Regions from separate parts of the Synechococcus sp. JA-2-3B'a(2-13) genome, predicted to be linked through region 1. Evidence: predicted binding sites of a transcription regulator. Region 1 holds the regulator's gene; each other region holds the start of a gene.

Region 1 (7,340 bases):
ATTCCTGCAAGAAGGGGTAGGCGCTGAAGTCGTAGATGGCATGCACCGCGTCCAGCCGCAGCCCATCGAGATGAAACTCCTCCAGCCAGTACTCGGCGTTTTGTAGGAAAAACTCTCGCACGCCGTCAGAATAGCGGTCGTCGAAGTTGAGGGCATCCCCCCAAGGGGTGTGGTACTTGTCGGTGAAGTAGGGGCCAAAATCCCGCAGGTAGTTCCCCTCCGGCCCCAGGTGGTTGTAGACCACATCCAAGATGACGGCCAAACCCAGTTGGTGGCAGGCATTGACTAGGGCTTTGAAGCCTGCCGCTCCTCCATAGCTGGTCTGCACCGCGTAGGGGTAGACGCCGTCGTAGCCCCAGTTGCGCTCTCCTGGAAACTGGGCCACCGGCATCAGCTCCAGCACGTTTACCCCCAACTCCACCAACTCCGGCAGGCGAGGGATCAGAGCAGCAAAGGTGCCCTCGAGGGTAAAGGTGCCTACATGCAGCTCGTAGAGGATCCACTGAGACAGGGGGATCCCCTTCCACCCCTGATCCTGCCAGTCGAAGTGGGGATCCACCACCCGCGAAGGGCCGTGGACGCCGTAGGGCTGGCAGCGGGAAGCGGGATCCGGCCGCTCCACTACCCCTGCTGAGGTGTGCAGGCGGTAGAGGTAGTCCACTGGCCCAGGTGGGATCCCGTCCACCTCCCCCTGCCAATAGCCCTGCTCATCCCGCACTAGAGTAAAGCAACGTTGGACAGGGCTGAGCAGCTTCAGCTCCACCTGCTCAACCAAGGGCGCCCACACCGAGAAGTGATAGCAGCCTGAGCCCAGGGGATAGGCGCCCATCCGCCCGGCCTGGAAGAAAGGAGAAGCCTGCAACACAGAATCTATCCCGCAACTCGGCTTCCACTATAGCGAGCATGCCTGGCAAAGGCCGGAGAGTGGGTTTTTGGCTTCTCCTCTGCCATAGTGGAATGGGTCTCTAGCGCTTAGGTCTCATGCTCAACTACCCGCCCAGCTATCCGGATCCCACCGTTGTCGACATCTACCACGGGCAGGCGGTACCGGATCCCTACCGCTGGCTAGAGGATCTAGATTCGGAGCAGACGCGGGCCTGGATTGAGGCGCAAAACCACCTTACCTTTAACTACTTGCAGCAGATCCCAGCCCGGCAGCGGATCCGAGAACGCCTGACCCAGCTCTGGAACTATGAAAAATACAGCCAGCCCTTCAAAGAAGGGGGCCGCTACTTCTATTTCAAGAACGACGGCCTGCAAAACCAAAGTGTTCTCTATACCCAAGAAAGCCTGGAGGCTGAGGCCAGGGTCTTGCTGGATCCCAACACCTTCTCCGAAGACGGTACGGTGGCTCTAGCGGGCATTGCCATCAGCCGTGATGGGCGGTATCTGGCCTATGGTCTCTCCCGCTCCGGCTCCGACTGGCAAGAATGGAAGGTGCGGGACATCGAAACCGGCGAGGATTTGCCGGATCACCTCCGCTGGGTCAAGTTTTCCGGGGCGAGCTGGACGCTGGATGGGCAAGGATTTTTCTACAGCCGCTACGACGAACCGGCCCCCGGCAGCGAATACGAAAGCGTCAACTACTTCCAGAAGCTCTACTACCACCGCCTGGGCACCTCCCAGTCAGAAGATGTTTTGGTCTATCACCGCCCCGACCAAAAAGAGTGGGGCTTTGCCGGCGGGGTTACTGAAGATGGGAATTACCTCATCATCTCCGTCTGGCGGGGCACGGATCCCAAAAACCTCATCTTCTACAAAGACTTGCGGGATCCCCAGTCTCCTGTAGTAGAGCTCATCCGCGAGTTTGAGGCCGAATACAGCTTCGTGGGCAACGACGGATCCCGCTTTTGGCTGTTGACGGACTGCCAAGCTCCTCGGCGGCGACTGGTGGCCATCGACTTGGAGCAGCCTGACCGGGTGCAGGAGGTGATCCCCGAGGCGGAGGAGACCCTGCAGGGGGTTAGCTTGATCAACAATCAGTTTGTGGCCTTCTACCTCAAAGACGCCCACACCCAGATCAAGACCTTTGCTTTAGACGGCACCTACCTAGGAGAAATCCCGCTGCCCGGGCTGGGATCCGCCAGCGGCTTTGGCGGCAAGCGCTACGACACCGAGACCTTCTACACCTTCACCAGCTTCACCACCCCGCCCACCATCTACCGCTACGATTTCACCAGCGGCACCAGCACCCTGTTCCGTCAGCCCCAGGTGGATTTCGATCCCCAGGCCTACGAGGTGCAGCAGGTGTTCTACACCAGCAAAGATGGCACCCGCATCCCCATGTTTCTCGTCCACCGCCGCGGCCTGACTCGGACAGGGGATCACCCCACCCTGCTGTATGGCTACGGTGGCTTTGGCATCTCACTTACCCCCAGCTTTTCAGTGGGTCTGGTGGCCTGGCTGGAAATGGGAGGGGTTTACGCCCAGCCCAATTTGCGCGGCGGCGGCGAGTACGGAGAAGAGTGGCACCAGGCGGGCACCAAGCTCAACAAGCAAAAGGTGTTCGACGACTTTATTGCCGCTGCCGAGTGGCTGATAGCCCATGGCTACACCAACCCCGCCAAGTTGGCCATCTCCGGCGGCAGCAACGGCGGCCTGCTGGTGGGGGCCTGCCTGGTTCAGAGGCCGGAGCTGTTTGCAGCGGCCCTGCCGGCAGTGGGGGTGTTCGACATGCTGCGCTTTCATAAGTTCACCATCGGCTGGGCCTGGATCTCCGAGTACGGATCCCCGGAGAACCCGGAGGAATTCAAGGCCCTCTACGCCTATTCCCCTCTGCACAACCTCAAGCCCGGCACTGCCTATCCCGCCACCCTGATCACCACCGCAGATCACGACGACCGGGTGGTGCCCGCCCACAGCTTCAAGTTTGCCGCTGCCCTGCAGGTAGCCCAGGGGGGATCCCAGCCCATCCTCATCCGCATCGACACCAAGGCAGGGCACGGGGCCGGCAAGCCCACCAGCAAGCTGATTGAGGAAGCTGCCGACCGCTGGGCCTTTTTGGTGCAGGTGCTAGGGATCCCCTGGGACGGAACGGGAAGTTAGCGAGCTCTAGGACCCAGGCCCACCCGACCGGCATAAACTGCCGCTTCCCCCAGCTCGTCTTCGATGCGCAGCAGTTGGTTGTACTTGGCAATGCGCTCGCTGCGGCAGAGGGATCCGGTTTTGATCTGCCCGGCACGGGTGGCCACCGCCAAGTCGGCAATGGTGGTGTCTTCCGTCTCGCCAGAGCGGTGGCTGATGATGGTGCGAAAGCCGGCTTGAACTGCCAATTGGATGGCCGAGACGGTCTCCGTCAGGGTGCCGATTTGGTTGGGCTTGATCAAAATGGCGTTGGCGGCGGCGCTGTCGATACCCTTTTGCAGGCGGGTCAGGTTGGTTACAAACAGGTCATCTCCCACCAGCTGTACCCGGGATCCCAGTTGAGCGGTCATGGCTTGCCAACCGGCCCAGTCTTCTTCCGCTAGCCCATCTTCAATGGAAAGGATGGGATAGTTGGCCAGCAGTTGCTGGTAGTAAGCCACCATATCAGCCGCGCTGTGGGCTTTGCCCTCAAAGTGATATTGCCCATCCTGCAGCAGCTCGTTGGCGGCCACATCCAAGGCCAAGGCGATATCTGCTCCCGGTTTGTAGCCTGCCTGTTCAATAGCCGTCATCAGCAGATCCAAAGCCGCCGCATTGGAGTCGAGATCAGGAGCAAACCCCCCTTCATCCCCCACACCGGTGGACAGCCCCTTCTGCTGCAGCACTTGTTTTAGTACCGCAAACACCTCAGCCCCGTAGCGCAGCGCCTCGCGAAAGCTGGCCGCTCCAATGGGCACAAGCATAAATTCTTGAATATCGACGTTGTTGTCGGCGTGGGCGCCGCCGTTGAGCACGTTCATCAGCGGCACCGGCAGCAGGTTGGCAAAGGGCCCCCCCAGGTATTTGTAAAGAGGCAAGCCCACTGCTTCCGCAGCCGCTTTGGCTGTCGCCAGAGAAACTGCCAAAATAGCGTTGGCCCCCAGGCGGGACTTGTTGGGGGTGCCGTCCAGGTCGATCAGCAACTGGTCAATACGGGCTTGGTTGAGGGCATCTTCTCCCTGCAGCTCCGACTGGATGGGGCCAAGGATGTTTTCCACCGCCCTCAGCACACCCTTACCGCCGTAGCGTTTGGGATCCCCATCCCGCAGCTCATGGGCCTCGAAGGTACCGGTCGAGGCACCGCTGGGAACCTGCGCCAAGCCCGTTGCTCCATTGGCTAGACCCACCAGGGCTTCTAGGGTGGGACGCCCTCGCGAGTCGAGGATCTCATGGGCGGTAATCCACTCGATGGCTGTTTCCACAGTTACACCTCAGCAATTGGCTAGATAGCTCTGGCCAAAGCCAGATCCCCCCATAGACTAGTAGATTCTTGCCCGCGATCCGGTCAGCTTCCAGAAAACTTTAAGTCTGTCCTTCGGGCACAGAGATTCTTCAAGGCTGCAGCAGTAGACTGAACATAAGCCGGGTAGAGCTTCAACCAACCATCGAGCGGGGTTTGCCTAGGCAGGGTGCTGCTCAGGAGGTGTTCTCCTCTTCCTTCTAGGCAAAGCGATGGCTCAGCCGCATCGGGTCGTGTACGGTGATCTTCTTCTTGTGAATGGAGATGTACTTCTTCTTGCGCAGCTCTCCCAACAGGCGGGTGATGGTGACGCGGGTTGAGCCAATAGCCTCGGCAATGGCCTGGTGAGACAGCTTGAGATCGATGGTGACCCCATCTGGGCCAGGCACCCCGAAATCGCGACAGAGAATCAACAAAAAGCTGACCAGACGGGATCCCATGTCGCGATGAGCCAGCGTCTCGATCATCATCTCCGTTTGCAAGATACGAGACGACAGGCTTTTAACCAGCAACATGGCCAGTTCGGCGTTCTCCTGTAGGGATTTCTCCACCTGCTCGATCGGCAGAGAGAGCAACTCAGTAGGTGTAAAAGCCACCGAGTGATAAAAGCGGTCGGAGCGCTGTCCCGTGATAAAGGAGAGCACGCCGAAGATGCTGTTTTCGCGCAGGAGGGCAACGGTGATTTCCTCCCCCATTTCGTAGACCCGCGAGAGCTTAACGGCTCCCTTCACCAAAAAGTAAACCCGCTCCGCCGGATCCCCTGGAAAAAAAATGGTCTTCCCGCGCTCGAACGTTTCGATAACCGGAGGATGGTGAGGGCCTCCCAATTGCTTGAAGGCTGTGATCAGAGATTTTTCCGCTACGGCCACCGCCATACTCATCAACCTTTTAAGGTCAGTTTATACCTAAGATCAACCTATTAAGATCAATCTAGAAGCATTAGGCTAGGTTGCAACCCCTTGACTTCAGAATCGATGATGATACCAAGATTTACCCTAAAGTAGAAGGTTCTGCCCAGGCATCTTTGTAGCACGTGCTACATTTTTGAGTCTCGTTTTTGCCCCAGAAAGGGATCCCCAACCGAAAGCAGGGGTTAGGATAAGAGCCATTGTCGCTGGGGGTTGCGTCGGCCCTTGGCGGTAGAGAGTGGAGTGGGTTGGAACATTCTATCTACCTATCTATGGGGATCCCAGAGGTTATCATTGCTGCACCTTCTCAACTGAGCCGCCAGCATTTCACAGTGCGGATGCCGGATCCGGCCAATCACCTGCTGGAGGTGGAACTGCAGATCCAAGAGGTGGATCCAGAGGTGCCTTTGCGGCTGCGACTGCCGGTGTGGACGCCGGGATCCTACTTGGTGCGGGAGTATGCCCGTCATGTGCAGGAGTTTCAGGCGGCAACTGAGCAAGGGATCCCTTTGGCCTGGCGGAAGGTGGACAAGAACACCTGGCAGATCGATCCGCCGGGCTGTTCTGCCGTGAAGGTGTGCTACCGGGTCTATGCCTATGAGCTGACGGTGCGCACAAACCATCTGGATTTGACCCACGCCTATTTCAACGGGGCAGCGCTCTTCCTCTACGTGCCCGGTCGCGAGCGGGAACCCTACACTTTGACGGTGATCCCCCCCAAGCCGGATTGGCACATCGCCACCAGTTTGCGGCCCTTGACCTCTCCTTCTGAGGATCCCACTTCCGGCCAGTCTTTTGTGGCGGAAGACTACGACGAGCTGGTGGATAGCCCGGTGGAGGTGGGTCCACATCGAGTGCAATCGTTTGAGGTGGAAGGGATCCCGCATTACCTTGTGGTTTGGGGGTCGGGCACTCTGGATGTCGATCGGGCTGTCGCTGATGCTAAGGCGATTGTCAAAACCACAGCCGCGTTTTTCGGTGGGCTACCCTATGACCGCTACTGGTTCATTGTGCATTTGTCGCCGGGAGGATTTGGTGGCCTTGAGCACAAGTACAGCACCACCCTTCTTTACTCTGGGCTGGAGCTGCATCAGCCGGAGTCCTATCGTCGGTTTTTGTCTTTGCTGGCCCACGAGTTGTTTCATGCCTGGAATGTCAAGCGTCTGCGTCCTCTGGCATTGGAAAAGATCGATTACAACCAAGAAAACTATCTGGAATGCCTGTGGTTTTGTGAGGGAGCGACCAGCTACTACGAAAATGTCATCTTGTTGAGGGCAGGGATCCTCAGTGCCGGCGATTTTTTAAAAGTTCTTTCCGAACAGATTGGTCGCTTGCAGCGTACTCCGGGCCGGGCCGTGCAATCGCTACGGGAATCCAGCTTCGACACCTGGATCAAACTCTACCGCCCCCACGAAAACACCCTCAACAGCCAGGTTTCTTATTACTTAAAAGGGGCTTTGGTCTGTTGGCTGCTGGATCTGCACATCCGTCACCTTTCCGGCGGTCAGGGATCCCTGGATACGGCTTTGCAGGATCTGTGGCAGCGCTTTGGTCGGTCAGAGAAGGGCTACAGCGACCAAGACTTGCGGGAGGCGTTTGAGCGGGCAGCCGGTGCCGATCTTGGCCGGTTTTTCGCAGCCTATGTGGAAGGCACGGAAGAGCTAGACTACAACACTTACCTACACCCCCTTGGCCTCACCCTTAAAGCCCACTTCAGCCGCCCCAACCCCATCCCATACCTGGGCCTCAATTTCAACGGCGAGGGCAATCGCATCAGCGCAGTGGAGATGGGATCCCCGGCGCAAAAAGCAGGCATCTGGGCCGGCGATGAGCTGGTGGCCCTGGATGGGTTCAGGGTGAGCGCCGCCAACCTGACAGAACGCTTGACAGCCTATCAGCCCCACCAGATCATTTGTTTGAGCGTTTTTCAAGCGGACCAGTTGAAACACTTTTGGATCCCGTTGGATCCCCCTCGGCCCGATGTCTACACGTTGGAGGTGTTGCCTGAACTGACTCCTGCTCAAGAAGCTCTTCAGCAAGGCTGGCTGGGATCCCTTGTCGGCGCCCAG
Region 2 (7,340 bases), 520 kb from region 1:
TGCCCCTCGTTTGCGGGCTGTAAAGGGATCCACCTGCTTGTAGAGCGTGCCCACCTCCGCCCGTTCTGTATCGTAGAGTACAGGCAAGTTGATGGCTCCCGGCCAATGATCCTCTGCGAACTCTGCCGGAGAGCGCACATCGATAATTTCGCTGTAGGTGTGCAGCCAGGGCTCTGCAGTGAAGTGAATCGGAGGAGACACAAACCTGTGGATGGAAATGGCAAGCTAGCGCAATCTTGAACAGTTTCTAGCTTAGCCAACGCTGCTGCTCAAGGAAGCCCAGGGCTAACCCTAGCCTATCCCCTCGCAGGTGGACTTCTCGCTTTTCCAGAAGTTTAGGCAAGGTCTCTGGAACATGCAGGATGCCATTTGCCGCTCTCAAAAAAGTTATAGAGGTTTTCAGGCTCTCCAGGTGCCACCTCAGATAGAAAGGTGAGCTCGGACTTTTTCTTCGTCCATTTGGTCAGTCGGCCCCTCCATGATAAGGGATCCATTTTCCATAAGATAAAAGTAATCGGCCAGACTTTGGGCAAACTCAAAATACTGCTCCACCAGCAACACCGAAACGCCCCGCTCCTTTTGAATACGGGTGATGGCTTCTTCAATCTCGATGATGATGGAGGGTTGGATCCCTTCTGTAGGCTCATCCAGGAGCAAAAGTTTGGGCTCTGCCACCAAAGCCCTGGCGATGGCCAGTTGCTGCTGCTGCCCACCGCTCAAATCCCCACCCAGCCGTTTAAGAAAAGAACGCAGAATTGGGAATAGGTCATAGACAAACTCAGGTATGATCCGTTCTCTGTCCGGTGCCGCTTCTAGCCCCACCAGCAGGTTTTCCTCAACCGTTAGGCGAGGAAATATCTCTCGACCTTGGGGTACATAGCCAATACCGGCGCGGGCTCGCCAATTGGGAGGGTAATGGTTGATAGGACGGCCCTCAAAAGCAATTTTGCCTGTGCAGTCTTTCAGAAGTCCCATCAGGGCTTTAAGTGTGGTGGTTTTGCCCATACCATTGCGGCCCAGAAGGCAAACCGCTTGGCCGGGAAAGATCTTAAAAGAGAGATCCTTCACAATTAAACTCTGACCATAGTAAACCCTCAAGTTGGAGACCTCCAGGAGAGGCCCGGATCCATCTCGGGATAAGTTTTGTGTTGCGGTCGCGTTTTCCGTATTCATAGGCCTGCGCATGAGTCGATTAGATACAGAACTATAGCCTCTTTGCTTAGTTTTTCCCCTTGTGGGATCCGAGATAGACCTCAATCACTCGCGGGTCGTTTTTCACATCCTCAAAGGTACCTTCGCACAGCACCGAGCCTTGGTGTAAAACGGTAACCTTGCGGGCAATTTGTCGGACAAACACCATGTCATGTTCGATCACCAAAATGGTGTGGCTTTGGGCTAAGGATTGAATTAACTCTCCTGTAGCTTCCGTTTCTTTGTCCGTCATCCCGGCCACGCATTCATCCAGCAGCAGCAAATCCGGATCTTGAGCAATCACCATGCCGATCTCCAGCCATTGCTTTTCTCCGTGGGAAAGCAGCCCTGCCGGAACCCGATCCTTACGGCTGAGGCCAATGGTTTCCAAAAGAGCATCCGTTTTTTCTCGCAGATGCTTTTTGCCCAATAGGGTGGAAAAAACCCTTTTGTCAGGGTTGAGGGATAGCTCCAAGTTTTCTCGCACGCTCAAGTTTTGATAGACCCGCGGCGTCTGAAACTTGCGCCCAACACCCAAAATCGAGATCTCATGTTCCTTGAGCTTGGTCAGATCTTTTCCTTTAAACAGCACCCGGCCTCGAGTAGGCTTAACCTTGCCCGTCAGCACATCGAGAAACGTAGTCTTGCCTGCCCCATTGGGGCCGATGACCACCCGCAGCTCCCCTTCCTCCAGAGAGAAGTTCAGCCTGTCCAAAGCCTTGAAGCCATCAAAGCTGACGGTGAGATCCTGAGTTTGTAAAATTTGTCGGGTAGCGGTGGGAGCTGCAGTGAGCATAGGGATCACATCCAAGAACGGAAAGGCCAAAGGTCAAACCGGATTCTCAACCCATCAAATAAACCCATCAAATAGGAGAGGAAACTTGGCATCGCTGGCTCACCCATCAGATCTGGGATCCTTTTACTCTGAACTTGCACCTTGCGTATGATGCACATCGACAGAAAGCCAGATTTAAGCTGGGGAAGTATCTGCCAAACGCCTGCGCCAAAGCTGAACGGTGACCCAAAGCTGCCTGCCTTGGGTGCGCACCCAACCCACCAGTCCATCCGGCAACACCAGCACCACCAGCAGGAACAATCCCCCTTGGAAAAACAACCAAATTTCGGGAAGATTTTCGCTCAGCAAGCTCTTGGCAAAGTTAACCAACAGAGCCCCCAGCACCGCCCCCACCAAACTGGCCCGACCGCCCACCGCCACCCAGATTACCATCTCAATGGAAAAGGGAACGGCCATCGCATTGGGAGAGATGATCCCAGTTTGCAAGGTAAACAAAGCTCCGGCAATGCCTGCCAGGGCAGCAGACACGGCAAACACCAGAACTTTAAAGCCGGTGGGATCGTAGCCGGAAAAACGAACCCGTGGCTCGTCATCTCGAATGGCTACCAGGATCCGACCGAATAGGCCGCTGGTCAGCCAACGACAGAGAAGGTAAGCCAAAACCACCGCCAGAACTGTAGTGACATAGACAGCAAAGCGCATTTCGGACGAGTTGACATCTAGGCCAAACAAAGTCTGGAAGTTGGTCAGGCCGTTGGTGCCATTAATTAAGCGCTGTTGGCCGTTGAAGAAGTTAAAGAAAATAATCGTGGTGGCCTGAGTTAAAATGGAAAAATAAACCCCTCGGATGCGATTTCTCACCACCAAATACCCCAGGGCTGCCGCCACCAAAGCCGGGATCAAGACCACAGCAACAGCCGTAAACGGAAACGAATAAAAGGGATACCAAAACCAGGGCAATTCCGTTACCCCATAGAGGCTGAAAAACTCCGGTATCTGACCTTCCGGCAATTGCAATTTCAGGTGCATCCCCAGAGCGTAGCCCCCCAAGGCAAAGAACACCCCATGCCCCAGGCTGAGCATGCCGGTATAGCCCCAGATGAGGTCGATCCCCAAAGCTACAATGCTGAGGGCCAGAAACCGCCCCAACAAGTTGAGCCGAAAGCCAGACAGCACAGTTGGGGCCACAAAGATCAAGGCCAGCACCAAAACGATGAGGATCCCGGCCTCCCACAGAAGCTTGCGAGAAGAATTGGGATCCCCACCCGCGGCGGGAGCAGCCACTTCATGATCAGCACGGGGGGAATGAACCAGTTTCATGGGCTTTGTGAGGGAGTAGAAGATGGAGAGTCTGGTCCTAGAGTTTTCGCCAAGCGAGATCATTCCCTAGGCATCCACCATACGACCTTTTTCGGGGAAAAGGCCCCGAGGTCGCACCTGCAAAAAGGCCACGATCAAAGCAAAGACCATTACCTTGGCCATGCTCGTGGTGGCAAAAAAGTTGAGGGTATCGGTCAGGATGGGCACGTTGGGAAAAATCAAAGCCAGCGTCCCGGAACCGATGACAAAGTTGGCAATCCCGATCCCAAGCGCTGCCACAATGCTGCCCAAAAGCTTACCGACACCCCCCACGACAACCACCATAAAGGTATCCACGATGTAGTTTTGGCCGGTGTTCGGCCCCACGGATCCCAGCAGGCTGACCGCTACGCCGGCCACTCCCGCCAGACCCGAGCCGACGGCAAAGGTGAGGGCATCCACCTTTTGCGTGGGGATCCCTACACAGGCGCTCATGGCCCGATTTTGGGTAACCGCCCGGATGCGCAGCCCCCAGCGGGTGCGTTGCAAGAAGAAGTACAGCCCTAGGATGCAGAAGACAGTGAGGGCGATGATAAACAGGCGGGTATTGGGCAAAAACAGGTTGCCCACCGGGATCCCACCCCCCAGCCACCGGGGAGCCGTCACATCTTTGTTCTGGGCTCCAAACCAGGGTTGAGTGACTGCTAAAGCATAGGTTTGCGCCAGCACCCGCCCCCCCACCGCTGCAATTGCCGTGGAAAGCACCAGTAGCAGCGCCAGCGTCCACCCTTTGAGGCGCGGCCAATCCGTTCGCCTGGCCAAGAGCCACCAGCCGCCAAAAAAGAGCACCGCGAAGGCCCCCAAGCGGAAAGCCAGCACCCAATTGACGCTGCGCACAAACTGCTGCAGGATCAGGCTCACGCCCCAGGTGGCCAAAAGGGTCTCCAAGGGTCGGCCATACAAAAAGCGAATCACCCCCCGCTCCAGGGCTAGTCCCACCAGAGCCGTGACGGCAAAGGCAGCTACCAAAGCTGGAAAGATGTACAGATCCCGCCAGGGATCCCCTAGGGAACGAAAGGCATTTTGAACCACAAAAGTGGTGTAGGCCCCCAACATCATCAGCTCCCCATGGGCCATGTTGATGACCCCCATGAGGCCGAAAACAATGGCCAAGCCCAAGGCGGCTATTAGTAAGACGGTGCCGATGCTAAGGCCGTTAAACAAGCTATCCAAGAGCAAGGTCATGGGCAGGGGATCCTCCTTCCAACTAAACTAGGGAGGCTAACCGAGCATCTAGGCGGGATCCCCGACCCTATCCAAACGGCAAGGGATCCCAGCCCTGGCCAGGACTAGCTGACTTTGTAGCGACCGCCCTTGGCCGGATCTGACCAATCGCAGGCAAAGCCCTTGGTCTCTGCCACAAACTGGTTCCAGGGCTGTGGTTCCACGGCATCCGTAGAAAAGATGACATCAAACAAGCCATCGGAGCGCACCTGGCCGATCCGCACATATTTGGTCAGGTGGTGGTTGGTGTTCATGGTTACCAAGCCTTCAGGGGCATCGAAGGTCTGGCCGTAGGCTGCCTGCCGCACGGCGTCGATCTCCACCGTTCCCGCTTTTTCTGCCGCCTGCTTCCAGATGTAAACCATGATGTAGGCGGCTTCCATCGGGTCGTTGGTGACGCGGTTTTGGCCGTATTCTGCCTTGAAAGCCTCCACAAACTTCTTGTTGGCAGGCGTATCCACCGTCATAAAGTAGTTCCAGGCGGCGAAGTGCCCTTCCAAAAATTCGGGGCCAATGGCCTGCACCTCTTCTTCGGCAATGCTGACGGACATGGAAGGATAACGATCCGGCCCCAGCCCTGCCCCTTTCAGTTGTTTGAAAAAGGCCACGTTGCTGTCGCCATTCAAGCTGTTGTAGATCACACCGCCATTGGGAAGAGCGGCCCGGATCTTGCTGATGATGGGGGTAACTTCTGTGTTGCCCAAAGGCAGATAGTCTTCACCCACCACCTTGCCCCCCAGGGCTTCCAACTGGGCCTTGATGATGGTGTTGGCCGTGCGGGGGAACACGTAGTCGGATCCCACCAGGAAGAACTCTTTGCCCTTGTTCTTGAGCAGCCATTCCACCGAAGGCTCGATCTGCTGGTTGGGGGCAGCGCCGGTGTAGAAGATGTTTTTGGAGCACTCTTGTCCTTCGTACTGCACGGGATACCAGAGCAGGTGCTGCTTGGATTCAAACACCGGCAACACGGCTTTGCGACTGGCCGAAGTCCAGCAGCCGAATACCGTTGCCACCTTGTCCACATCGATCAGTTTGGTGGCTTTCTCCGCAAAGGTTGGCCAATCGGAAGCGCCATCCTCGATAATCGGCTCGATCTGCTTGCCCAAAACCCCACCGGCGGCATTGATCTCTTTGATGGCCAGCTTTTCCGCATCCACCACGCTGGTTTCCGAAATGGCCATGGTGCCGCTAAGGGAGTGCAAAATGCCAACGCGGATGGTCTCTCCCTGGGCGTAGGCGGGCACGGATCGCTTCACCCAGATCTGCGGCCCTAGGGCAGCCCCGGCTCCGGCCAGAGCGCCCATTTTCAGCACTTGACGACGATTAAATGATAGAGCCATCGGTGATCTCCGAAACGAAGTGAGTGCAAAGGGTATTAAGAAGTCCAGTTGTTGCAGCAGCCCGGCCAACAGAGGGAAGCACTTAGCTCATCACCTCGCCCATGTGTTAAATTTGCCCAACTGCAGTCGGCTGAGGCTTTCACCGAATGCCTTCCCAACGTCAACAGGGGAAAGGCTAATCCTGCAGTCGAGAAAGCGTTGTGCATCCCTGTTGCCTTAACGTGTTCCATCAAACCCATTCAGCCCGGAGAGAATTGTATCGCGGGATACCTTTTCCCAGAATCCGAGCCCTTTCCCCACAGGCTGTAGGCAAAGGCAGGGATCCCTTGCTGCCGGCATAATAGGGGTTCTGGGGTCGAGAATTAGTTGAGAGTTAATAGCTTATGGTGCAACAGGCCGGCTATGGATCTTGGCGATCCCCGATTACCGCTGACCTGGTGGTGACGGGATCCCTGCGCTTGGGACAGGTAGTTTGGGATGGAGGGGATCTCTACTGGACGGAGGGTCGCCCACAAGAGAAGGGGCGAAACGTGCTGATGCGGCGCTCTGCCGACGGGATCCTGGTGGAGCTGACACCGGCACCTTTCAATGTGCGGACACGGGTGCATGAGTATGGGGGTGGAGCTTATTGGGTGTCGGCAGGGGTAGTGTATTTTTGCAACTTCGCTGACCAACGGCTCTACCGCCTGCTGCCGGGTTCGGATCCCCAGCCCCTGACAGAAGCAGGCCCCTATCGCTATGCAGATGGGGTGGTGGATCGGGCGCGTGGACGCATCCTCTGTGTGCGGGAAGATCACAGCCGCCAGGGAGAGCCGGAAAACAGCCTTGTCTCGATTGACTTGGAAAGCGGATCCCAGCAGATTTTGGCTTCTGGGCACGACTTCTACGCCAGCCCGCGCCTCAGTCCAGACGGCCAGACCTTGGTATGGCTGACCTGGGATCACCCCCAGATGCCCTGGGATGGGACGGAACTGTGGCGGTCTGAGGTGAACCCTGACGGCAGCTTGGGAGAACCTCAAAAGCTGGCCGGTGGCCCTGCCGAGTCGATCTTCCAGCCCCAGTGGTCACCGCAAGGGGATCTCTACTTTGTTTCCGATTGCAGCGGCTGGTGGAACCTCTATCGCTGGGATCCCCAGGGCCCCATTCCCCTCTGCCCTATGGAAGCGGAGTTTGGAGAGCCGCAGTGGGTGTTTGGCCTGAGCACCTACGGCTTCTGTGGCGATGGGCGCATCCTGGCCTGTTATGAACAAGACGGGCTGTCTCATCTGGCTTATCTGGATCCCCATTCAGGACAGTTGGCAGGGATCCCCTTGCCCTACACCCAGATCAGCGGTTTGCAGGTGAGTGGGGAAAAAGCCGCTTTCCTGGCCGGATCCCCGACGGAAGCCACTGCCTTGGTCTGCCTAGACTTACCCTCCAGCCAAGTGGAG
Region 3 (7,340 bases), 330 kb from region 1:
GGTTGGAAGTCAGGGGTACTGATACATTCACGCTGAACTCTCCTGAACATGGTTCAGGAAAGAAGCGATCGCATCCTGCCTATCTCTGAGCAGGAAGGCGGTATCCCGCAAAGCCCTGAGGAATACCCCCCGAGCGCTTTCCCCCTTCACTTCCCGGCAACCGTTGCGGTGGACTCAAGGATCAGGGGGAAACTTGGTCTACTATATCCCTCTCAATGACTTTTGCCAAACCGCCTAAAGCTCAGTAAATTCAGCAAAGTTCAGGGTTTTGGGGGTTAGAGGCATGCTCCGACAAATCTTTTCCCAGGGTCTCTGTTTCCATAAATCCATAAAAGCCATAAAAGAGGGGTCTGGAGGGGGCTGCGTTTGCGCCAGCAGGCCGGAGATCAAGGGCAATACCAGGGAAGGGGCTCAAACTCTGGTGGGAGTTTCTCCCTCTCATAAGGGCTTCTGTTTTATCTTAGGAAGAATCCACCCAGGGATCCCTTAGGTTGTCCTTGGTTGGTATCCCTTTGGCAAGATCCGCTAGCCCAACCCAGGCCATGTTGCCCGTTCGCCCCCGCGAAACTGTTTCCATGTTCACCCGCGACGGGATCCAACTGGACGCGGATGTCTATCGCCCGCAAGGGGAGGGGAGCTACCCGGTTTTGCTGATGCGGCAGCCCTATGGGCGGGCCATTGCCTCGACGGTGGTGTATGCCCATCCCAGGTGGTATGCGGCCCAGGGGTACATTGTGGTCATCCAGGATGTGCGCGGACGGGGAACTTCCAAGGGATCCTTCTACCCTTTCCGCCATGAGGTGGAAGACGGGTTTGACGCCGTCAATTGGGCGGCTGCCTTGCCGGGGAGCAACGGCGTAGTGGGCATGTACGGCTTCTCTTATCAGGGCATGACCCAGCTGTATGCGGCTTCTACCCGTCCCAGCGCCTTGAAGGCCATCTGCCCGGCGATGCTGCCTTACGATCTCTATGCCGATGCCGCTTACCCAGGGGGGGCCTTTGCCTTCTACAACAACCTCAGTTGGGCCTTGCAACTGGAGACCGAAGGGGCGCGTCTCAGGGGGGATGCCAATGCCTACCAAGCGCTTTTGAAAGCTGCCCGCAATCTCCCCCTCTACGACCCTATCCCCCTCAAGCCGGGGGTGTTGCAGCAGTATGCCCCCCAATCCTATTACTTCGACTGGCTGGAGCACAGCGAGCCGGATGAATACTGGCGCAAGCTCTCTCCCCGTCTAGAGGTGGTGGATCTGCCGATGCTACACATTGCCGGCTGGTTTGACAGCTACCTGAGTGGTAGCCTGCGCCTCTACAAGGAAATGAGCGCCCGCAGCCAGAACCCTCAATACCTGATCATCGGCCCTTGGATCCATCTCCCTTGGGGGCGCAAAGTGGGGGCGTTGGACTTTGGCCCAGAGGCTGTCAGCCCCATCGATCGGCTGCAGGTGCGCTGGTTTGACCAGTTCCTCAAAGGCAAAGATACAGGGATCCTCCAGGAGCCGCCGGTACGCCTGTTCGAGATGGGATCCAACCGCTGGCGCGGCTTTGATGCTTGGCCTACCCCTGAGCCAAAAGCTTTTTACCTACACAGCACCGGCTTGGCTGCCCTTTCAGAAGCAGAGGGATCCCTTCGCCCTGAACCCTCGCCGACGCAACAATCGGATACCTTTGTTCACGATCCCTGGCGACCGGTGCCGGCCTTGGGGGGCCACCTAGTTCAGCCTGCCGGGCCGCAAGAGCGCTCCGCCCTCGACTGCCGCACCGATGTCCTGACCTATACCACTCCGCCGCTGCAAGCCGAGCTGGTTCTGGTCGGGGACATTGCTGTGGAGGTGTACGCGGAGGCCGACAGCCCCAGTTTCGATCTTTGCGCTGTGCTCTCGGTGGTAAGGCCCGATGGGCAGGTGTATAACTTTTCCCAAGGCTATTGTCGCCTACGGGATCCCCAGCCTGGTACCCCCATTCTGATTCCCTGTCAGCCCACCTGTATTCGCATTCCTTGCGGTCATGCTCTGCGCCTCAGCCTTAGCGCGGCTTGTTTTCCGGCCTATCCTGTCAACACAGGCACGGGAATGCGGGAAGAGCGGCTGATTGAGGCCCGCATTCTCACCATCACTCTCCACAGCGGCGGCGAGACGTCTTCGCGGCTGCACCTGCCCATGGCTTGAAGCCAAGAAGAGACCAAGCTTCGGGATCCCGTTCGCAATCCCCGCTTACAAAGAGACACCAAACGTTAGGATAGAAACAGGCAGGGCAAGGGAACACCATGTTGCAAGACCCAAAGTTGATCCGGCACTATCAGGCTTTGACCGATGCTCTGGTGGATACCTGGCAGCGGGGCTACCGGCGCACCGATGAGCTACGTCTGCTGGTGGATGGCTACCTGCTGGCCTTGCGAACTGGCAAACAATTGGAGCCCTTCGAGATCTATCGCATTGAGGACGAGGTCAACCGCTTCCTCTACGATCCGTCCAACTTCATAGATCCGGAATTGGAGCCAGAGGCGGAGCCGATGCGGGGTTATTGATTTTGTGAATCCCTGTTGGCGATCCCTAGAACAGGTGGGGCAAAGTTTTGATTCCAACCTTTTCTGATCTCTCCTCGCCCCTTGGGAGAAAGACTAGGGGGGAGGGCGCTGACTGAGTTCTGGTTTTGTCGAGCATCTTGCGCCTGGTAGGCTGAGAGGGATCGATTCGTTCCTGATTCCAGTCGTATCGGTTCTATGGCGGTTTGGGATAGGGTGATGACCTCCCGGCATCTGCCCCTGCTGGGATCCGGCTTGGGCTTGGGGGTAGCCCTGATCCTCTGGTACGGGGTGTTTGGCTACCACGTGCTGCAGATTGGCCTCTGGCTGCTGAGCATCCTGCTGGTGGGGTTGTATTGGGCGCAGTTTTCCCCGGCTCAACCCCCTTGGGATCCGACGCGGCTGCGCTGGCAACAGGAGCTGTTGCACCTGGGGCTGTTGGTGTTGGTCTTTGCCCCGATCTACCTCTGCGACCTGCCCAACATCCCTTTTCAGATCAATACTGACGAGATTGTGATCACCTCCATGGCCCGTCGCGCCTCAGGGGTGCGCTATCCCGATATCTTTGGGCTGATGCCGGAGTATTTCTATTTCCCCCGCTTCATGTTCAGCCTCTTCGGCGGCCTGACGCGGCTGATGGGGGGAGTCACGCTGCTCAATGTGCGCACGGTACATGCCGCCTTCGGGGTCGTCACCATTCTGGTGGCCTACGGGTTTTTTCGGGCATTTTGGGGATCCCGGCTGGCTTTGGCGGGGGCAGCCCTCTTGGGATCCAACCACGCCTTGCTGGGCATCAGCCGCATGGCCATGCGGGAAAACCTGATTGTGCTGGTAGAGTGTGCGGCCCTGGCCTTGCTCCTCAAGGGCGTGCGGGAAAAAAATCCCCTGTTGCTCTATCTGGGGGGAGGAGCGGCGGCTTTCTCCCTCTACGGCTATTTGCCGGGGCGGGTGGTGATCCTGCTGGGGTTGCTGTTTGGAGTTCTGTACCTGCTCCTGGGCCGGGAGGATCTCCGAGGAGAAAACAAGCAAGCTAATCCCCTCTGGGTCCTGGCTAAGCTGACGGTGCCCGCGGCGCTGGGCTTTTTTCTGGTGGCTGGGCCCATTCTGGTGGCCACGGTCACAGCACCTGCGGTGAGCGCCGAGTACTCTCGCCAACAATTTCTCTTTTTCCCGGAAGGGCGGGCGTTACAACAGATGTGGGTGAATGCGGCTACGCCAGAGGAGGCGGTCTGGCGCAACATCTTCAACGGCCTCAGCATGTTCAACGACCCCGGCCAGCACGACCGCGGCTACATCTATCCCAACTACGGCCATGCTTTTGTGGATCCCTTGACGGGGGCTTTGATCTGGCTGGGGCTGGGATCCGGCCTCTACCGCCTTTTCAAGAAGCGCAGCCAACCCCACGACTGGCTGTGTATCGGCAGTTTCCTGTTTCTTTACCTGCTGTTTAGCTTGGCCATCACCAAAGCCCCCAACTACACCCGCCTGCTGGTCATTCTGCCCTTTGTAGCCTATCTAACCTTGGAAGGGATCCAAGTGCTGGCAGGTCTCCTGGAACGCTGGGGATCCCGGGCCGGGAGTTGGCTGCCGGCGGCGGCGATGGCGGGGGCAATCCTGCTGATTGGGGGGTGGAACCTGGCCATTTTTGGAGACTTTGTCCACAAAGGCTGGACGCAGGGCAACGATGTGGGGGCTACCGGGCGCTATGTGGCAGCTCGCCAAGGGGATCCCGACTACCGCTTCTATCTGGCCGCCAGCACTGCCTACCCCTATTTCGGCTGGGGGGAACCCCACTATTGGCAAAGCTGGATCCAATTTTTTGCCGGACGGGAACAAAAGGTAGCGGTGTTTTCCCCTGAGGTGTTGCCCATCCAGGCGCTGGAGCCACCGTTTACCCTGTTCATGAACGAGTGGGTATGGGATCAGCAGGGGGCAGAGCTGCAACGGCGCTTTCCCAAGGGGCAGTTGCATCGGATCCCTGCCGAGCGGGGGCTATGGGCCTTTGAGGTGGTGGATCCCTAGAGCTCCCCCCTGGTTTGGCCAACCCACTGTTCGCGGGACGGAGTCCTTTCGCGTCAGCGGGACGGAGTCCTTTCTTTTTACCAGGCTAAAAGTAGCTGAAAGCACACTATGCAGATCCAGAGCCGCCAACAGTAGAAGAAGTAGAAGAAGATGATAGCGTTCCAGGGATCCCAGACGTGCGTTTTGATGCCTACGACCCGGGCGAGGGGTTTTACGACGAGCTGTTTTTGGGGCGTAACCAGCCCCGTCCTGAGGCGATCCCGCTGATTGAGCGCATTCATTCTCTGGAAGAAGGGGAACTGCAGCAGCGGCAAGCGGCAGCACAGGCGGCCCTCTTTCAGATGGGGGTGACCTTCAACGTCTATGGCGATAGCCAGGGCACGGAGCGAATTTTCCCCTTTGACATCATTCCCCGCATCGTCTCGGCTTCCGAGTGGCAGCGGCTGGAGAAGGGTCTCAAGCAGCGCATCCACGCCCTCAACCTGTTCATCGACGATGTCTATCACGACCAGAAGATCCTTAAGGATGGGGTGATCCCTGCCGAGCTGATCGAAACGGCCAAGGGATTTCTGCGGCCCTGTGTGGGGCTCAACCCGCCGGGGAGAATTTGGTGCCACGTCACCGGCACCGACCTGGTGCGGGATCGGGACGGGACTTGGTACGTGTTGGAAGATAACCTGCGCTGTCCGTCGGGAATCTCTTATGTGCTGGAAAATCGGCGGGTGATGAAAAGCACCTTTCCCTCCCTGTTCAACACCATGGGGATCCGCCCGGTGGACGACTACCCTAGCCATTTGTTGGATACTCTGCTTAACCTGGTGCCGCACCTAGCCAACCCAACGGTGGTGGTGCTCACCCCCGGCATCTACAACTCCGCCTACTTCGAGCATTCTTTCCTCGCCCAGCAGATGGGGGTGGAGCTGGTGGAAGGGCGGGATCTGGTGGTGGCCGATGGCTATTTGCAAATGCGCACCACCAAAGGGCTGCAGCGGGTGGATGTGATCTACCGCCGCATCGACGATGACTTCATCGATCCCCTTGCTTTTCGCCCTGATTCCCTCTTGGGGGTACCCGGCCTGTTTGAGGTCTACCGGTCGGGGCGGCTGGCGATTGCCAACGCTTTGGGAACAGGGGTGGCGGACGACAAGGTGATCTACGCCTATGTGCCCCAGATGATCCGCTACTATCTGGGAGAGGAAGCCATTTTGCCCAACGTGCCCACCTACCTCTGCTGGGATCCCAAGGATCAGGCGTATGTGCTGGAGAACCTCGACAAGCTGGTGGTGAAGGCAGCCAACGAGTCAGGCGGCTATGGCATGCTGATGGGATCCCAGGCCACACCGGAAGAGCGGTCTGCTTTTGCCGAGAAAATCCGCGCCCAGCCGCGCAACTACATCGCCCAACCCACCCTGTGCCTTTCTCGCGTGCCCACCTTGGTGGATCGGGGAGAAGGCCCCTGTCTGGAGCCCTGTCATGTGGACTTGCGGCCCTACATCCTCTATGGCAAGGACATTTATGTTCACCCAGGGGGGCTGACCCGCGTCGCCCTCAAGAAGGGATCTCTGGTGGTGAACTCCTCCCAGGGGGGCGGCAGCAAAGATACCTGGGTGCTCTGCGCGGATCCCGGCTGTTGAGAGACGGCTTGCAAAATAGGTTCAGAGCCGCTCGCCCGAACCTCTGCTCCACCGGCCAAAGCGGCTGGCATGCTGAAGCGCCAAATCCACGTAGTGCTGGGCGTGAAGGCGCAGTTGCTTGACCTCTTCCTCGGTGAGGGTGCGGATAACCTTGGCCGGGATCCCCGCCGCCAAAGAGTGGGGTGGCACAGACCGGGTGACCACCGCTCCAGCTCCCACCATGCTGCCTGCCCCGATGGTGACCCCGTTCAAGATAATGGCCCCAATCCCGATCAGACATCCCCCCTCGATGTGGGCACTGTGGATGACCGCTCGATGGCCTACGGTCACTTCCTCGCCAACCAGGGTCGGCTGTCCGGGATCCCCGTGCAGGATGGCTCCATCTTGGATGTTGCTGCGGCGGCCAATCACAATGGGCGAGAGATCCCCGCGCAGGATAGCCCCGTACCAGATGCTCACCGCTTCCGAAAGATGGACATCGCCGATCAGTATGGCATTGGCGGCAATAAAGGCTGCCTCATCTACTCCCGTCGGCTGCCGATCCAGCCCAATTGGCCAGGTGTCCTGTTTTTCTCGTTGCATTCAGAGTCGAGGCCGTTCATGTCAGTTGGGCTTGACGTTGAGAGAGTAGAGAGGATTCAGACGGTTGCAAGGGGCGAGTGGCAAAGAAAGTTTCGTAGATGCAATCGCCAACGTGGTTCATTTGTAGCTGCAATTTGTCGAGAAACTCATGTAAGCCCTGCTCCATAATGTCGTCGATGGTCAGGTAGTCCAGCTCAGAACGCAGGCGGCCCAAAGCTCGCTCGCTGGGATCCCGCCAGGTATCGGCTGGGGTGCCGGTGATCTGGTGCAGGGATCGATCCGCATGAATAAGACAAAACTGAATGGAGCGGGGAAATTGCCGATCCAAAATCAGGAAAGAGGCCACCTCCCTGGGATTGATGCGGTGCTGGCGGCTGTATTTCCGGTACATTTCATAAGCACTGGCCGACTTCAGCAAGGCGATCCACTGCAGCTCATCCAAAGCCGTACCCACATACTGCAGAGAGGGCAGCAAGATAAAATACTTAACGTCCAAAATGCGCGCCGTTTTGTCTGCCCGCTCCAAAAGACGGCCAATCTGGCCAAAATGCCATCCTTCCCCATGGGTCATGGTGGCATCC
Region 4 (7,340 bases), 450 kb from region 1:
TACCACCCAAGTGTCGCGGATCCCTTCCGACTGCAGGAGCTGGGGAAACCAGAACAACCGCCTCAAATCCACAAAGCCTAACTGCCTCCTCAGGCCAGTGGGATCCCCTGTCTCTGGATCCCGTTGGCAGCCCTGGACGGATCCTGGCAGCAGGCTGGGGGTGTGGTAAGTCCAAATCGACCCATCGGCGTGACGGCGGGCGGTAACAAATCCCCCCTGAGCAGAGACAAAGCCGATATAGCTGAGCTCAGGAAATGGCTGCAACTGGCGGGCAAAGTGAGCTTCCAGCACCTCTAGATCGGCTGGGCTGGGGGTCGTCAAATCGGGCAGCAGCCCCCCCCTCACTGCCCCTTGATTGAGGGCATTGATCTGAAGGGGAATTTGCAAATATCTGGCGAGGTGCTCTTCGGTGCGGTCGGTAACTTCCCGCCTCAGTTGCTCCGTCAAGCGCAGCGCCAGGTGTCGCCCGCCCTGCCAGGAGAGATAGGCCACTCCCCCCACTCCCCCTGCTACTGAGAGCACTAGGGGCAGCAGCAACGCCACCCGCAAAGGAATGGAGCGGAAAGGCCAACGGGATCGCACTTCAGAAGAACCAGAGAAAAACAGCATGGGATCCCTCACAGAACCTCAGGCTTGGGGAGGTTCCAAAGCCCGCTGCAGAGTGCCAAGGCCGATCTCGGCCGCAATAGCCAGAAGGGCCACTGGAACCGCCCCCACCAGCAAGATGGCGTTGTCGTAGAGGGCAAACCCTAGGGTAATGAAAGTACCCAGCCCTCCTGCGCCGATAAACGCTGCCAGAGTAGCACTGGCAATCACCTCAATGGTAGCCGTTTTAACACCGGCCAAGATCACCGGCAAGGCCAAAGGGATCTCCACGTGCCGCAGTACCTGGCCAGGAGTCATGCCCATGCTCAGGGCAGCTTCCCGTAGGGCCGGCTCAAGGCTGCGGAAGGCCACATCCGTGCTGATCAGAATGGGGGGCAAAGCCAGGAGGGTTAGCGCGACGACTGCCGAACGGAAGCTGAGGCCGAAATAGGGGATGGCCAAAAACAAAATGGCCAAACTGGGGATCACCCGCAGGCTGCTGAACGCATTGATCACCACCAGAGAAAGCATCTGGGAGCGGGAGCTGAAAAAGCCCAGCGGCAAACCCAACAGCAGCCCCATTCCCAAAGGCACCGCCACCAGTTGCAGGTGTTGGACGAAAGCTTGAAACAGCATGTCGCTGTGGTTCTGGGCGTAGGCCAGGGAGCGGGCCAAAAGGCTCATCAAAGGTGCGCAGATGACCGAGGGATCCAAGACAAGCCCCAGTGTAGCGCCGGCAGGCGATCTTGACAGTGCGGAATAGTGCAGAGCGGGGATTTAGCACCAATCAGGGAGATGGGGTCACTCCAATTTCGGTCTCCGACCTGCTAACGCGGTGCAATCAACCTCAACTTTCTCCCAAGGATTAGAACCCACAGCGCCGCCTGCCGACAAAAATAACCATCTGTTTCACTGCCCATCTGAGTTGCCATCTCTATCCTGCTGATCTTTCTCAATCTTGTCTGGATCCCTGTTTGGGGGGTGGTTGGCTTCTCGCTCTTGCAAACGGCGGATTTGGGAGCGCACCTGCAGAGCAATCTGTAAAGCAGCCTCCAGGATTCGCCCCTGTTCGCTGGCCTGCTCGCTCACCTGCAGAGCTGTCAAAGCTGCCAAGTTATCGCCGAAGAACTCGCTCTGCTGCTCGATCAGGTCTTCGTTTTGCCGCAAGATCCGTTCGGTTTTCAAGGCGCGAATGAGATCGGCCCGGGTCAGCTTCAGGGCTTCGATCACCTCAGCCCTCTGGGCCAGCTTCACCTCGGGGTTGCCCGCTTCCACCAACTGGTCGTTGACGTGGATGGCCTGGATGATTCGGTTGTAGCGATCCACTTCCCCCAGCAAGTTCAACAGCAGCGGCATGCGACGGCTGCGGAAAATCCAATAGGCTTGGCCCAGAGCGGCAATAGCCGCCAGGATCCCCCATTCCACCAGCCAAGTGCCCCAAGTGGCCTGTAGGCCAGGGATCCAAATCCGCCCCACCAGGGTAAGTAGGGATCCCCCTGTCCAGAAGGTCAAGAAACGCAAGAACAAGTCCAGCGTCACCAGCAAGCGTAGGAGATCCCAGAAAGCGGAGAACTGGCGCAGACGGTCTTTAAAACGACGAACGGGCCGAGGCCGATACAACCAAGCCACCGGCACTTGAGAGAGGCTTTGAACTTGAGCTGGGGAGATGATCAGCTCTTGTAAGTCCCGCTGCATCGCCATTTGCTCTGCTGAGGCTGGGAAGTTTTCCCATTGTACTTGCGACCTTGAGCAGCTTGGGCTTGCTCAGGGATCCCTTCCAGAAGGGAAGCTGCCTGGCCAAGTCTCGATAGAATGGGGTTCGCTGGGCTGTTTGCGTCTTCACGCCCTCGTGCTCACGTTGTAGGGCAACAGTGAGACACAAGACAGCTCGTCAAACGCAAAGGAGAAGAGCAGGGTGACCAGCCAATTGCGCCAACTGAAGGCCCATCTCGCTGAACCGGAAAACTTTGCCCCCTACGGACAGGTCATTTGCCCCACTCCCGATCACAAACCCTTCGACAGTCAAGATGCTCAGTTGTTCTTGAATCAAGGGCAGCCCCGCTTTTACATCATGCGCTTGCCTCGCCGCGGCCTCAAGTTTACTCAGATCACCCACCACATCCGCTGCACCCAGTGCCTGGGATCCCTCAATGGCAAGGAGTGGTTTATTGGTGTTGCACCCCCTGCCGATGAGCTGCACGTGGATCAGATTCAAGCCTTTCGGGTGCCTGGGGATCGCTTTATCAAACTGGAGATGGGTACCTGGCATGCCGGCCCCTATTTTGACCACGAAGAGTTCATCGATTTCTACAACTTGGAGCTGGCCGACACCAACATCACCGATCACGAAACCATAAACTTACTCCAAACCTACAACCTGGAGTTCCAGATCACCCCCTGACAAGCTTTTGGGGATCCCTTATCAATCGGGCAAAAAGCAGCATTGATCACAGCAATCTTTCGCTTGAGCGCAAGAAGAGCATGCCTCTAACCCCCAAAACCCTGAACTTTGCTGAATTTACTGAGCTTTAGGCGGTTTGGCAAAAGTCATTGAGAGGGATATAGTAGACCAAGTTTCCCCCTGATCCTTGAGTCCACCGCAACGGTTGCCGGGAAGTGAAGGGGGAAAGCGCTCGGGGGGTATTCCTCAGGGCTTTGCGGGATACCGCCTTCCTGTTTGGACTCCGTCCCGCTGACGCGAACAGAGATAGGCAGGATGCGATCGCTTCTTTCCTGAACCATGTTCAGGAGAGTTCAGCGTGAATGTATCAGTTGTGGGGATCCGTACTCCACTATGGGTGGAGAGAAAAAGTGGGCTTGGATCCCAGTCCTAGTGGATGTAGCCGACTTGGGTGAGCGTTCCTTGACTTGGGCTTAAGTTATACCCTTGTCGCCATGGATCTTGGTGCTGTAACCCACCTGGCCAGGTGATAGAACAGGATCAAACCCAGCAGCATTTGGGAGGTTTGTTGTCATGGCTACGTTGCAACCCAAAGTGACCCACCAGCTTTTGGCGGCCTTAGCCCTGTTTGCCTGTCTGGGCTTGTTGCCTGCTTGTGGCGAGAGCAGCAGCAGCACCGTCAGCCCCCCCAGCATCACCCCCACCCCCACCGGCTCATAATTCGGCTGGTTTTTGCATGCCCTTGCAGCGGTTGCCCAAGTTGGTTCAGCTTTGGGCTTTGAGGATCGTGGGGATCTTTTGTCTTTGTCTGCTGGCGGCCTGTGGAGGATCCCCTACCTCGATGGAGCCACCGCGGGCAGGGGAAGTGCCGATTGCCAGCTTCCTGTGCCGGTTGGATCGCCAGACCCGCAGCTTCACGGGGCCTATTTACGCCGAACAGCCCCAGGTTGCCACCTGCAACCCCGGTCGCCTTACGCCTGCAGCAGCCCAAAAGATGATGGATCGGCTGAATTTTCTACGGCTGTTGCACCAGTTACCGCCGGTGAAGCTCAATCCTCAGTTCCTAGAAGCCGCCCAGCAAGCGGCCTTGATGCAGGTAGCCAATGGTACTCTCAGCCACCAGCCGCCCCCTTCTTGGCGCTGCTTTACCCCTGCTGGGGAGGCGGGATCCCGCTTCAGCAACCTGGCGGTTGGGCCCATCCTAGAGCTGAACGGCCCCGATCCAGGCCGGGTGTTGGCGCGGCAGGTGGACATCTATTTTGCCGAGCCAGGTCGAGAAAACTTTGTGGATGTGGGGCATCGCCGCTGGAACCTGTATCCTCAGTACGCCCAGGGGGCCTACGGCATTGTCTTTGACCCACGGGCTGGACGGGTGACCCAGGCCAACGCCAACTGGATCTTCGGTTTTGACGAGTCGGTGCCAGATCCAGAGTTCATCGCCTTCCCGGAGAAAGACGGCTACCTCTACCGCCTAGAAGGGTTTTCCGGCCAGCCCCTGTCTGCCTACCGCTGGTCTTTCTCGGTGCCCAGCCGTGGCGGCAAGGCTGATCTCAGCCAAGCCCAAGTCCGCATCACCGATGCCCTCAGCGGCGAGCCGGTGCCTGTTGGAGATCTCCGCGTGGGGGATCCCGCCTTTGGCCTGGAAACTTTGACCTACTCCGTGGGTTCGATCCAGCCCAATCGCAACTACACCTTTGAAATTAGCGGCATTCGCCTCAACGGTGGCCCCCCCCGCAGTTACCGCTACACCACCGCTCTCTACGACTGCGATCCCCAAACTTCCCAACGGCCCGCACCCCTCACCGAAGGGCTGGGGATCCCGCCCCGTCTGCTCTGGCAGAGGGAGCCTTTCAACTCTTTCAACCCTCTCAACTAGCTTTTCCTCACCCCCAGCCCCTTTCCCAAAGGGGAGAGAGGAGTCTGCTGCTCCTGGAAGCTTGACTTTATGCATAAAGCGCAATTCGAGAATGACAAAACTGCATAACCTGTTACAGAGTGTAACTGCCAATACCAAAGTTAACAGTTCGTCATCGCTAGAGTAGCCAGTGTTCACCCCACAGCAGCGATCATGGCGAACCAATTTGAACGCCTCAAAAGCGAAAAGGATGGGCTGGCGGTCAAGGCCGAGCTGGAGGCGTTTGCCCGGATGGGTTGGGAGAACATTCCTGAAGACGACCGGGATCACCGCCTCAAGTGGCTGGGGATCTTCTTTCGCAAGCGCACCCCAGGTCAGTTCATGCTGCGGCTGCGCCTGCCCAATGGGATCCTAACCAGCGGCCAAATGCGGATGTTGGGCGCAATCATCCACCCCTATGGAGAACAGGGCGTAGCCGACATCACCACCCGGCAGAACCTGCAACTGCGGGGCATCCCCATCGAGGAAATGCCCCAGATCCTGGGCTACCTGAAAGAGGTAGGCCTGACCAGCATCCAGTCGGGCATGGACAACGTGCGCAACATCACGGGATCCCCTCTGGCCGGTATTGACCCGGACGAGCTGATCGATGTGCGCGGTCTCACCCGCAAGGTGCAGGACATGATCACCAACAACGGCGAGGGCAACCCTTCCTTCAGCAACCTGCCGCGCAAGTTCAACATCGCCATCTGCGGTTGTCGCGACAACTCCGTGCATGCGGAGATCAACGACCTGGCCTTTGTGCCCGCCTTCAAAAATGGCCGCCTGGGCTTCAACGTCCTGGTGGGCGGCTTTTTCTCGGCTCGCCGCTGCGCCGAGGCAATTGGCCTAGATGTCTGGGTGGATCCCCGCGATGTGGTTCCTCTGTGCGAGGCGGTGCTGCTGGTCTACCGGGATCACGGCCTGCGGGCCAACCGGCAAAAGGCGCGGTTGATGTGGCTCATTGACGAGTGGGGCCTAGAGAAGTTCCGGGCGGCTGTGGAGCGCCAGACTGGCCACCCTCTGCTCAGGGCAGCGGAAAAAGATGAGGTGGTCTGGCACAAGCGGGATCTGCTGGGGGTGCATGCCCAGAAGCAGCCGGGCCTCAACTTTGTCGGCCTGCACGTGCCTGTGGGGCGGCTCAACGCCCTGGAGATGATGGAGCTGGCCCGCTTGGCGGAGGTGTACGGCTCCGGGGAGCTGCGGCTGACGGTGGAGCAGAACGTGCTCATCCCCAATGTGCCCGACTCCCGAGTGGCCCCGCTCCTCAAAGAGCCGCTCTTGAAGAAGTTCTCCCCCAACCCAGGGCCCTTGCAGCGGGGGTTGGTGTCCTGTACGGGCAACCAGTTCTGCAACTTTGCCCTTATCGAGACCAAAAACCGGGCTGTGGCCTTGATGGAGGAGCTGGAGGCGGAGCTGGAGATCCCCCAAACGGTGCGCATCCACTGGACGGGCTGCCCCAACTCCTGCGGCCAACCCCAAGTAGCCGATATCGGCCTTATGGGCACCACTGCTCGCAAGGACGGCAGGGTGGTGGAGGCCGTGGACATCTACATGGGGGGAGAGGTGGGCAAAGACGCCAAGCTGGGCGAATGCGTGCGCAAAGGGATCCCTTGCGAAGACCTCAAGCCGGTCTTGGTGGAGTTGCTCAGGGAGCACTTTGGGGCCAGGCCGCGTCAGCATCCGTCCGCCGCCCAGGCTTCTGTTTTGGTAACCCGCTAGCGGTTCTGTTGCCGTCCTGAAAGTTTTTCTTTCTTCGTCGTTGTAAATCTTGGAGGTTTCGATGTCTAAGCTGTTCAGCACTTCCTCTCCCGTCTCCCGTCGGCAATTTTTGGCCGGGGTGGCTGCTCTCACGGCTGGGGCGGCCACGGCTGGGATCCCGCGCGCCCAATCGCAATCCTTGGGCAAAGGCTACTGGGTGGCGCAGGCCGATACTCCCGAAACCACCAGCGCCAAGCTGGGGTTCATCGCTCTAACCGACGCGGCCCCCCTGATCATCGCCAAAGAGAAGGGGTTTTTCGACAAGTACGGCATGAAAGATGTGGAGGTGGTCAAGCAGGCCTCTTGGGGCACCACCCGCGACAACTTGGTGCTGGGATCCGCCGCCGGCGGCATCGATGGGGCACACATCCTCACCCCCATGCCCTACCTCATCACCACCGGCAAAGTTACCGATGGCAAGCCGGTGCCTATGTACATTTTGGCCCGTCTCAATCTGGACGGTCAGGGCATTAGCATTTCCAACCAATATCGGGATTTGCAAATCGGCCTGGATAGTTCCCCCCTCAAGGCCAAGTTTGCCGAGGTCCGAGCTGCCGGCGGGGATCCCAAATGTGCAATGACCTTCCCTGGTGGCACCCACGACGTGTGGATGCGCTACTGGCTGGCCGCAGGCGGGATCGATCCCACTAGCGACGTCTCCATCATTGTGGTGCCGCCGCCGCAGATGGTGGCCAATAT

What was found. The regulator NtcA, encoded in region 1, controls nitrogen genes in cyanobacteria. The targets are predictions, from matches to a motif close to GTANCNNNNGNTAC.
Region 2: the regulator NtcA is predicted to act here: its motif matches at 6,167-6,180, upstream of urtA (urea ABC transporter substrate-binding protein).
Region 3: the regulator NtcA is predicted to act here: its motif matches at 4,635-4,648, upstream of CYB_RS13625 (circularly permuted type 2 ATP-grasp protein).
Region 4: the regulator NtcA is predicted to act here: its motif matches at 4,984-4,997, upstream of CYB_RS00145 (ferredoxin--nitrite reductase).

What each region holds. Positions count from the first base shown of each region.
Region 1 is NC_007776.1:2,633,121-2,640,460, forward strand. Features, by position in the region: gene treZ (malto-oligosyltrehalose trehalohydrolase) at 1-865, opposite strand, end outside; gene CYB_RS12035 (prolyl oligopeptidase family serine peptidase) at 982-3,045, shown strand; gene eno (phosphopyruvate hydratase) at 3,042-4,325, opposite strand; gene ntcA (global nitrogen regulator NtcA) at 4,564-5,238, opposite strand; gene CYB_RS12050 (M61 family metallopeptidase) at 5,520-7,340, shown strand, end outside.
Region 2 is NC_007776.1:2,114,862-2,122,201, forward strand. Features, by position in the region: gene mnmH (tRNA 2-selenouridine(34) synthase MnmH) at 1-201, opposite strand, end outside; gene urtE (urea ABC transporter ATP-binding subunit UrtE) at 421-1,185, opposite strand; gene urtD (urea ABC transporter ATP-binding protein UrtD) at 1,220-1,987, opposite strand; gene urtC (urea ABC transporter permease subunit UrtC) at 2,162-3,370, opposite strand; gene urtB (urea ABC transporter permease subunit UrtB) at 3,374-4,531, opposite strand; gene urtA (urea ABC transporter substrate-binding protein) at 4,636-5,910, opposite strand; gene CYB_RS09600 (S9 family peptidase) at 6,294-7,340, shown strand, end outside.
Region 3 is NC_007776.1:2,960,465-2,967,804, reverse strand. Features, by position in the region: gene CYB_RS13640 (CocE/NonD family hydrolase) at 492-2,165, shown strand; gene CYB_RS13635 (DUF6761 family protein) at 2,264-2,524, shown strand; gene CYB_RS13630 (glycosyltransferase family 39 protein) at 2,741-4,543, shown strand; gene CYB_RS13625 (circularly permuted type 2 ATP-grasp protein) at 4,720-6,177, shown strand; gene CYB_RS13620 (gamma carbonic anhydrase family protein) at 6,199-6,759, opposite strand; gene CYB_RS13615 (alpha-E domain-containing protein) at 6,776-7,340, opposite strand, start outside.
Region 4 is NC_007776.1:37,038-44,377, forward strand. Features, by position in the region: gene CYB_RS00120 (sensor histidine kinase) at 1-609, opposite strand, end outside; gene CYB_RS00125 (ABC transporter permease) at 628-1,269, opposite strand; gene CYB_RS00130 (hypothetical protein) at 1,495-2,286, opposite strand; gene CYB_RS00135 (ureidoglycolate lyase) at 2,501-2,986, shown strand; gene CYB_RS15075 (hypothetical protein) at 3,560-3,706, shown strand; gene CYB_RS00140 (CAP domain-containing protein) at 3,723-4,862, shown strand; gene CYB_RS00145 (ferredoxin--nitrite reductase) at 5,055-6,602, shown strand; gene CYB_RS00150 (CmpA/NrtA family ABC transporter substrate-binding protein) at 6,664-7,340, shown strand, end outside.